Regions from separate parts of the Streptomyces sp. NPDC005728 genome, predicted to be linked through region 1. Evidence: riboswitches for the same ligand, from Rfam matches in the RefSeq annotation. Region 1 holds a riboswitch; the other holds the start of a gene.

Evidence for each region. Region 1 has a riboswitch for cobalamin ahead of ABZ471_RS08320 (prenyltransferase/squalene oxidase repeat-containing protein). Riboswitches for the same ligand answer to the same signal wherever they lie in the genome.
Region 2: linked by a shared signal. The riboswitch ahead of ABZ471_RS12920 (ABC transporter substrate-binding protein) and the one ahead of ABZ471_RS08320 (prenyltransferase/squalene oxidase repeat-containing protein) in region 1 are both predicted to bind cobalamin.

The regions. Positions count from the first base shown of each region.
Region 1 covers NZ_JBEXYL010000008.1:35,161-38,503, reverse strand. Annotated here, with positions in the region: gene ABZ471_RS08325 (hypothetical protein) at 1-701, shown strand, start outside; cobalamin riboswitch at 1,247-1,378, shown strand; gene ABZ471_RS08320 (prenyltransferase/squalene oxidase repeat-containing protein) at 1,494-2,735, shown strand; gene ABZ471_RS08315 (SCO2322 family protein) at 2,732-3,343, shown strand, end outside.
Region 2 covers NZ_JBEXYL010000014.1:109,071-112,413, forward strand. Annotated here, with positions in the region: gene ABZ471_RS12910 (ScbR family autoregulator-binding transcription factor) at 1-89, shown strand, start outside; gene ABZ471_RS12915 (S41 family peptidase) at 201-1,571, shown strand; cobalamin riboswitch at 1,593-1,728, shown strand; partial or broken gene ABZ471_RS12920 (ABC transporter substrate-binding protein) at 1,913-2,323, shown strand; gene ABZ471_RS12925 (FUSC family protein) at 2,336-3,343, opposite strand, start outside.

The sequences.
Region 1 (3,343 bases):
TCGCCCGCCACCGGATCGCGCCGGCCGGCCGGGAGGACGGCGAGGGCCCGCTGGTCTCGGTGGAGGCCGTCGTCCTGGACGACGAGGTCCGCATCGCCGCACTCACCCGTACGACCCCGGGCCCGCCGCCCGCCCGGCAGCCGCTGCGGCACTCCGTGCACGCCCATGACGGACTGCTGCACAACCCCTTCCTCCGGCACACGGTGGAACGGACCGTGCGGGCGCTCGGCCTCACGCACACCGTCGTCCGCATCGGCCTGCGGCTCACCGCCCGCGGCCCCCGCGTCACGGACGTCGTACCGCATCTGCCCGGCGACCTGATCCCGCTGCTGGTCGAGCGGGCCACCGGCGTCGACCTCGCGCGAGCCGCCGCCGCACTGGCAACCGGCGGGATCCCGGACGTGGCCCCGACCCGGCAGCGGGCGGCCGCGATCCAGTTCGCCTACCCGGCCGCGACCGGCAGCCTCACCCACCTGGACATGGCCCCCGCCGCCGGTTCCGAGCCGTCCGCCGAGCGCATGGTCCTCACCCGGCGACCCGGCGACCACGTCACGGCGGCCGCCCACGCGGACCCGGCCGACCGGCTCGCGCACTGGGTCGCCGAGGGCGACAGCCCCGCAGACTGCGAACACACCCTGCGCCGCATGGCCCACCACCTGAGCGCAACCATCACCCCAACAGCCCGCCCGCACGCGGCTTGACCGGCTCCATGCCCGGGTCAACTCCTCGACCGCCCGCGGCCGGCCGGGCCACGCACTGGGTCACCGAAGGTGACAGCCCCGCAGACTGCGAACACACCCTGCGCCGCATGGCCCACCACCTGAGCGCAACCATCACCCCAGCAGCCCGCCCGCACGCGGCTTGACCGGCTCCATGCCCGGGTCAACTCCTCGACCGCCCGCGGCCGGCCGGGCCACGCACTGGGTCACCGAAGGTGACAGCCCCGCAGACTGCGAACACACCCTGCGCCGCATGGCCCACCACCTGAGCGCAACCATCACCCCAACAGCCCGCCCGCACGCGGCTTGACCGCCCGGCCCGCGGCTCAGCCAGCCCGCGCGTACACGGCTTGGCCGACCCCATGCCCCGGTCAACTCCTCCACCAGCCGCGACGGTCGGTCGCCGCGGGTCCTGCAGCACCCGAACTGTCCGGGAAGCCGGGCGGTCGCGTCGGCGGTGTCCGGATATCGCGTGACCCCGGTCACCACTCCCCTGTGCCCACGGCCACCCCTCGGCCCGCGCACGGCTGCCGGTAAAGTGGCGGAGTCGTCATCACACCCGTACGGGGGGAAGCCGGTGCAATTCCGGCGCTGACCCGCAACCGTGAGCCGTTCGTCACCCGACGGTGAGCCGGACTGCCCCGCACGGGACGTTGACCGGCTCGCGTGCGCGGCGGCCCGCCGTGCACGGCACCGTCGAGGTTTACGGAGCCGAGCCGCCCGGGGTGTTCCCGTGCGCTGCCGGTTCCCCGCAGGGAGAGGCAGTCGCCGACCATGAACGTCCGCCGCAGTGCCGCGGCTCTCGCCGCGATAGGCGTGCTGGCCGCAGCCGCGCCCGCCACGGCCGCCGACCCGTCCCCGTCCGCGTCCCCCAAGGTGACGGTCCCGTCCGGGCTGTTCGGCAAGGCGGACCCGAAGTACGACGGTGTCTGGCGCCAGTCCCTCGCCCTGCTCGCCCAGCGCACACTCGGCTACCATCCGGCCGCCTCGGCCGTCGACTGGCTGCTCGGGCAGCAGTGCGACAAGGGGGGCTTCGCCGCGTTCCGCGCCGACACCACCAAGCCCTGTGGGGGCAAGGGCGGCGCCCAGCCCGACACCAACAGCACGGCCGCCGCCGTCCAGGCGCTGCAGACGCTCGGCGGCCACGACGCCGCCGTCCGCAAGGCCCTGGTCTGGCTGACGCCGCTCCAGAACAAGGACGGCGGCTGGGGCTACTTCCCCGGCGCTCCCAGCGACACCAATTCCACCGGCGTCGTGATCGGCGCGTTCGCCGCGGTCGGCCAGGACCCCGCCCAGCTGCACATCAAGGGCAAGAACCCGTACGACCTGCTGGCCAAGTGGTCCCTGCCCTGCGACGGCTCCGGGGCCGGGGCGCTCGCCTACCAGCCGGACAAGAAGGGCAAGCTGGCCGCCAACGCGGACGCGACGGCGGCCGGAGCGCTGGGCGCGCTCGGCAAGGGGTTCGTCGTGGAGCCCGGGAAGGCCGAGGACAAGGCCGGCGACAAGACCCCCGCCTGCACCGCCTCGGCCAAGCCCACCCCGGCGCAGGTGGCGGACAACGCCGTCGCCTACCTCACGGCCGCCGTCGCCTCGACCGGCCACCTCAAGTCCGTCCTGGCCGGCGCCGAGGACCAGCCCGACTACGGCAACACCGCGGACACGGTCGTCGCGCTCGCGGCGGACGGGCGGACGGCGCAGGCGAAGAAGCCGTACGCCTGGCTGGAGAAGAACGCCGCGAAGTGGGCGCAGCAGAGCGGTCCGGCCGCCTACGCCCAGCTGATCCTCGCCGCCCACGCGGTCGGCGCCCAGCCGCGGGACTTCGGCGGCACGAACCTGGTGGAGGCGCTCAACGCGACCGGTCCGGCCCCGCAGGCGGCCGGCCGCACCGTGGAACCCGACGAGACGACGGAGAGCGACTCGGGCACCCGCGTCTGGTGGATCGTCGGCGTCGGCCTCGTCGCCGGCATCGGCATCGGCTTCCTGCTCAGCGGCCGCCGGAAGAAGCAGCAGCCGTGACCGCCGTCCGCCGTGCCGCGGCCCTGCCGGCCGCCGCGCTCCTCGCCCTCGCCCTCGCCCTCGCCCTCGCCCTCGCCCTCGCCCTCGCCGGTACCTCCCAGGCGCATGCCGCCGGTTACCGCTACTGGTCCTTCTGGGACCGGGACGGCGGCCGGTGGTCGTACGCCACCGCGGGCCCGTCGACGGCGCGTCCCGACGACGGCGCCGTCCAGGGCTTCCGCTTCGCGGTGAGCGAGGACTCCGCGGACGCGAGCCGGCCGCGCGGCACGGCGGACTTCACGACGATCTGCGCGGGGACGCCCGCGAAGCAGGGTACGAAGCGGGTGGCGCTCGTCATCGACTTCGGCACGTCCGCGGACGCCCCGTCCGGCGAGACCCCGCCCGCCCGCCGTACGGCCTGCGCCCGCGTCTCCCCCGACGCGACGGCGGCCGAGGCCCTGGCCGCGACGGCCAAGCCCCTCCGCTACGACAGCAACGCCCTGCTGTGCGCGATCGGCGGGTATCCGCAGAAGGGGTGCGGTGAGCAGGTGTCCACGGACGGGACGGGCGCTGTGGGGCAGGAGAAGCAGGAGAAGAAGGACTCGGGTGGCGGCCCTTCGCTGGGGCTG
Region 2 (3,343 bases), on a different contig from region 1:
CGGCCGTGCCCGGCGGCGATCTCGCCGACGTGCTGGAGAACGGGGCGACGGGCGACCGGGACACCGAGAACAGCATGGCCGGTCTCTAGGACGCACCCGGGGGTTGTCCCGACCCCGGACGCACCGGTTCACCGGATGGCGCGGGCGCGTCGCCATCGGCGACGGTGGAGCTCCGCAAGCACGTATCGGAAGGACCCATCGTGCGCATCGTCACGGCCACCGTCGTCGCCCTCACCCTGACCGCGTCCGCCGGCCCGGCGGCAGGTGCCTCGCGGCCCGGCCCGCCGGGCACCGACGGCGTGTGGCGCATGGACGGCTACGGAACCGTTCTCACCCTCGGCGGAGGAGTCCTGCAGGAGTACCAGACCACATCCGTCGGGTGCGTCAAGGGCGACTCCTCGCGGCAGACGGGCCCCGGGACGTACACGACGACGGACGGCACCGTGCTGACCGTACGGATCGTGCACGACCGCGACCACGCCACCCTCGCCGCGGACAGTTCGGCGGGCCATCGGGGGCTCCGGCGGATCGCCGCGCTGCCGGCCGACTGCACCCGTGTCCTGTCCGACGATCCCCGTACCGCGTTCGACGTCTTCTGGCGGACCTTCGAGGAGAACTACCCCTTCTTCGCGGCGAAGGGCGTCGACTGGCACGCCGTGCGCGACCGGTACCGGCCGCAGGTGCACCAGGACACCACCAGGACGGAACTCTTCGACCTCTTCAGCCGGATGGTGCGTCCGCTGCACGACGCGCACGTCGGCATCAAGGACGGCGACCGCGTCTTCTCCTCGGTCCGGCCGGGCACCGAGATGCCGAGCGTGGAACTGGACGCCAGGGTCAAGAAGTTCGTCGTGGCCCGCGACCTCAAGGACGCGTCCCACCGCCAGGACTTCGCCCGGGGCCGGATCACCTACGCCGACCTGCCCGGCGACCAGGGCTATCTCCGCATCTCCGGCTTCGGGGGATACGCCGGCGAAGGCGCCCCGTACAGCGCCGAGCAGGCGGAACTCGACCGTGTGCTCAACACGGTCCTGACCCCCGGGCGGGGCGCACGCCTGAAAGGGCTGATCATCGATCTGCGCATCAACGGCGGCGGCTCCGACACCCTGGGCATCCGCATCGCCCGGCGCCTCACCGACACCGCCTACGTCGCGTACTCCAAGCGAGCCCGCAACGATCCGGCCGACCCGACCCGGCACACCCGCCCCGAGCCCGTGTCCGTCGTCCCGGCCGACGCGCCCCGCTACGCCGGCCCCGTCGCCGTCCTGACCGGCGGCTCGACGGTGAGCGCGGGCGAGACCTTCACCCAGGCCCTCCTGGACCGGCCCGGCCGGACCGTGCGCATCGGGCAGGCCACCCAGGGCGTCTTCTCCGACGTGCTGCTTCGTTATCTCCCCGACGGCATCCTCTTCGGCCTGCCGAACGAGGAGTTCCTGACCCGCACCGGACGCACCTTCGACGGCACGGGCATTCCGCCGCACCTGACCGAACCGGTCTTCACCGAGAAGGAGTTCACCAAGGGCCGCGACTCGGCCTTCGACCGGGCCGTGAACACCCTTCCGGCCGCCTGAGCAGCGACGGGACGCCGGCGAGCCAAGAGGGCTCTGTTAGGCTCCCCTTGCCTCCCGTGGGGGAAGTCCGGTGAGAGTCCGGCGCTGACCCGCAACGGTGTGCGCGAGAACGGTTGTTCCTCGCGCCAGCCCGATCGCCCGTGGGTGGTGCGACCCGTTGACTGCTCGCCGTGGACTGCGAGAGGGGACCCGCGGCCGGCACGGCCGTACAGGCTGTCTCCTGCCGTGACGTCCGCCAGGCGGCCCCAGGCGAAGGACCGCCCCGACCGTGCGCCGACGTTCCCACCCCAGCCGGACTCCCCTCGTGCCCGTGGTCCTCGGGCTGACCCTCCTGTTGCTCGTCCGACGTCGAGGCGAAGGCACCCAAGGGCGCCGGCCGGCCCACGGTCTTCCTCTACGACAGCGGCCAGGACCAGCCCTTCACCTCCGGCCGCTACGCCGCCCCGGACCAGATCATCGGCCGGGCCGGCGGCGTCAACGTCATGCACGACGTCGCCGACTCCTGGACCACGGTCGGCTGGGAGAGCATCGTCGAACGGAACCCGGACGTCATCGTGATCTGCGACTACGGCGACGTCGGCGCCGAGCAGAAGCGGAAGTTCCTGCTGTCGTACGCCCCCCTGCGCAACGTCTCCGCCGTCAGGCACCGGCGGATCTTCACCCTGGACTACGTCGACCTGGTCGAGAGCCCGCGCAACCCGTCGGCCGTCGCCCGGCTCGGCGCGTACCTGCGGACGGTGTCCGACCGGTGAGGACCGCCCGGGTCAACCCGACTCCTCGGGCCGGGCCGCGGCGGCCAGGCTCGGTTGCAGGCGCCGGGCCGCGTTGAGGTGGTCGACGGTCCAGATGATGCGTACCGCCGTGTCGGAGGCCCGGCCGTCGTCGTCGCGCAGGTCGCGGCGGACCGAGTCGACCAGGCTCGCCTCGGCCGCCGGACTGCTCGGCAGCGGATCCCGGACGGCGGAGCGACCGACCAGACTCAGCGCCAGATCCCGGTACCAGCCGGTCACATGGCCCGCGGTGTCGAGCAGCACCAGACGTGCCTCGGCACGTTCCGTTCCCGCGTGCCGCACGCCCGCGCGCTGCCACAGCCCGACCACCGCGTCCGCGGCGAGCCGCAGGCCGACGACGCCGGTGACCAGAGTGGTCAGGTCCGCCAAGGAGACCCGTTTCGCGCCGCGTTCGGCCAGGAAGCTGCGGACGGCGTCGTCGAGTCTGCGCGCCGCGGCCGCCGCCTCGCGCCCCTCCTCCAGCGGGGCGTCCGCCGCGGTGGGCCGGGCACCGCAGCGGCCCACCGCGTACTCGACGGCGCCGGCCAGATAGCGGGCGCTGCCGGTGTACGCCTCGGCCAGGGCCCGGTCCACGGCGGCCGCGGCGCCGCGCGGCCAGAAGAACAGCCCCACGAGCACGCTGACGGCACAGCCGATGCCGATGTCCTGGACCCGGAGCAGCACGATGTGCCAGTCGGGGTTCTGGCCGATGTTGAACAGGATCACCAGCGTGATGGTGAAGGCCGCCTGCCCGGCGGCGAACGACACGGCGGCCGGTGCGATGCCGGCGACGAGTACGGCGACGGGCAGCAGGAACCACAGCACGGTCCCGTGGTGGCCGATGAGCTGGAGCAGCCCGGCGCCGATGACGGATCCGACGAGGGTGCCGCCGAGCGCGCGAACCGCGCTCTGCCCGGTGCTGAGAGCGTTGGAGCGCAGCACGGACAGGGTGCCGAGGAGCACCCAGAACGAGTGCTGCACGCCCGTCAGCTCCGCCAGGGT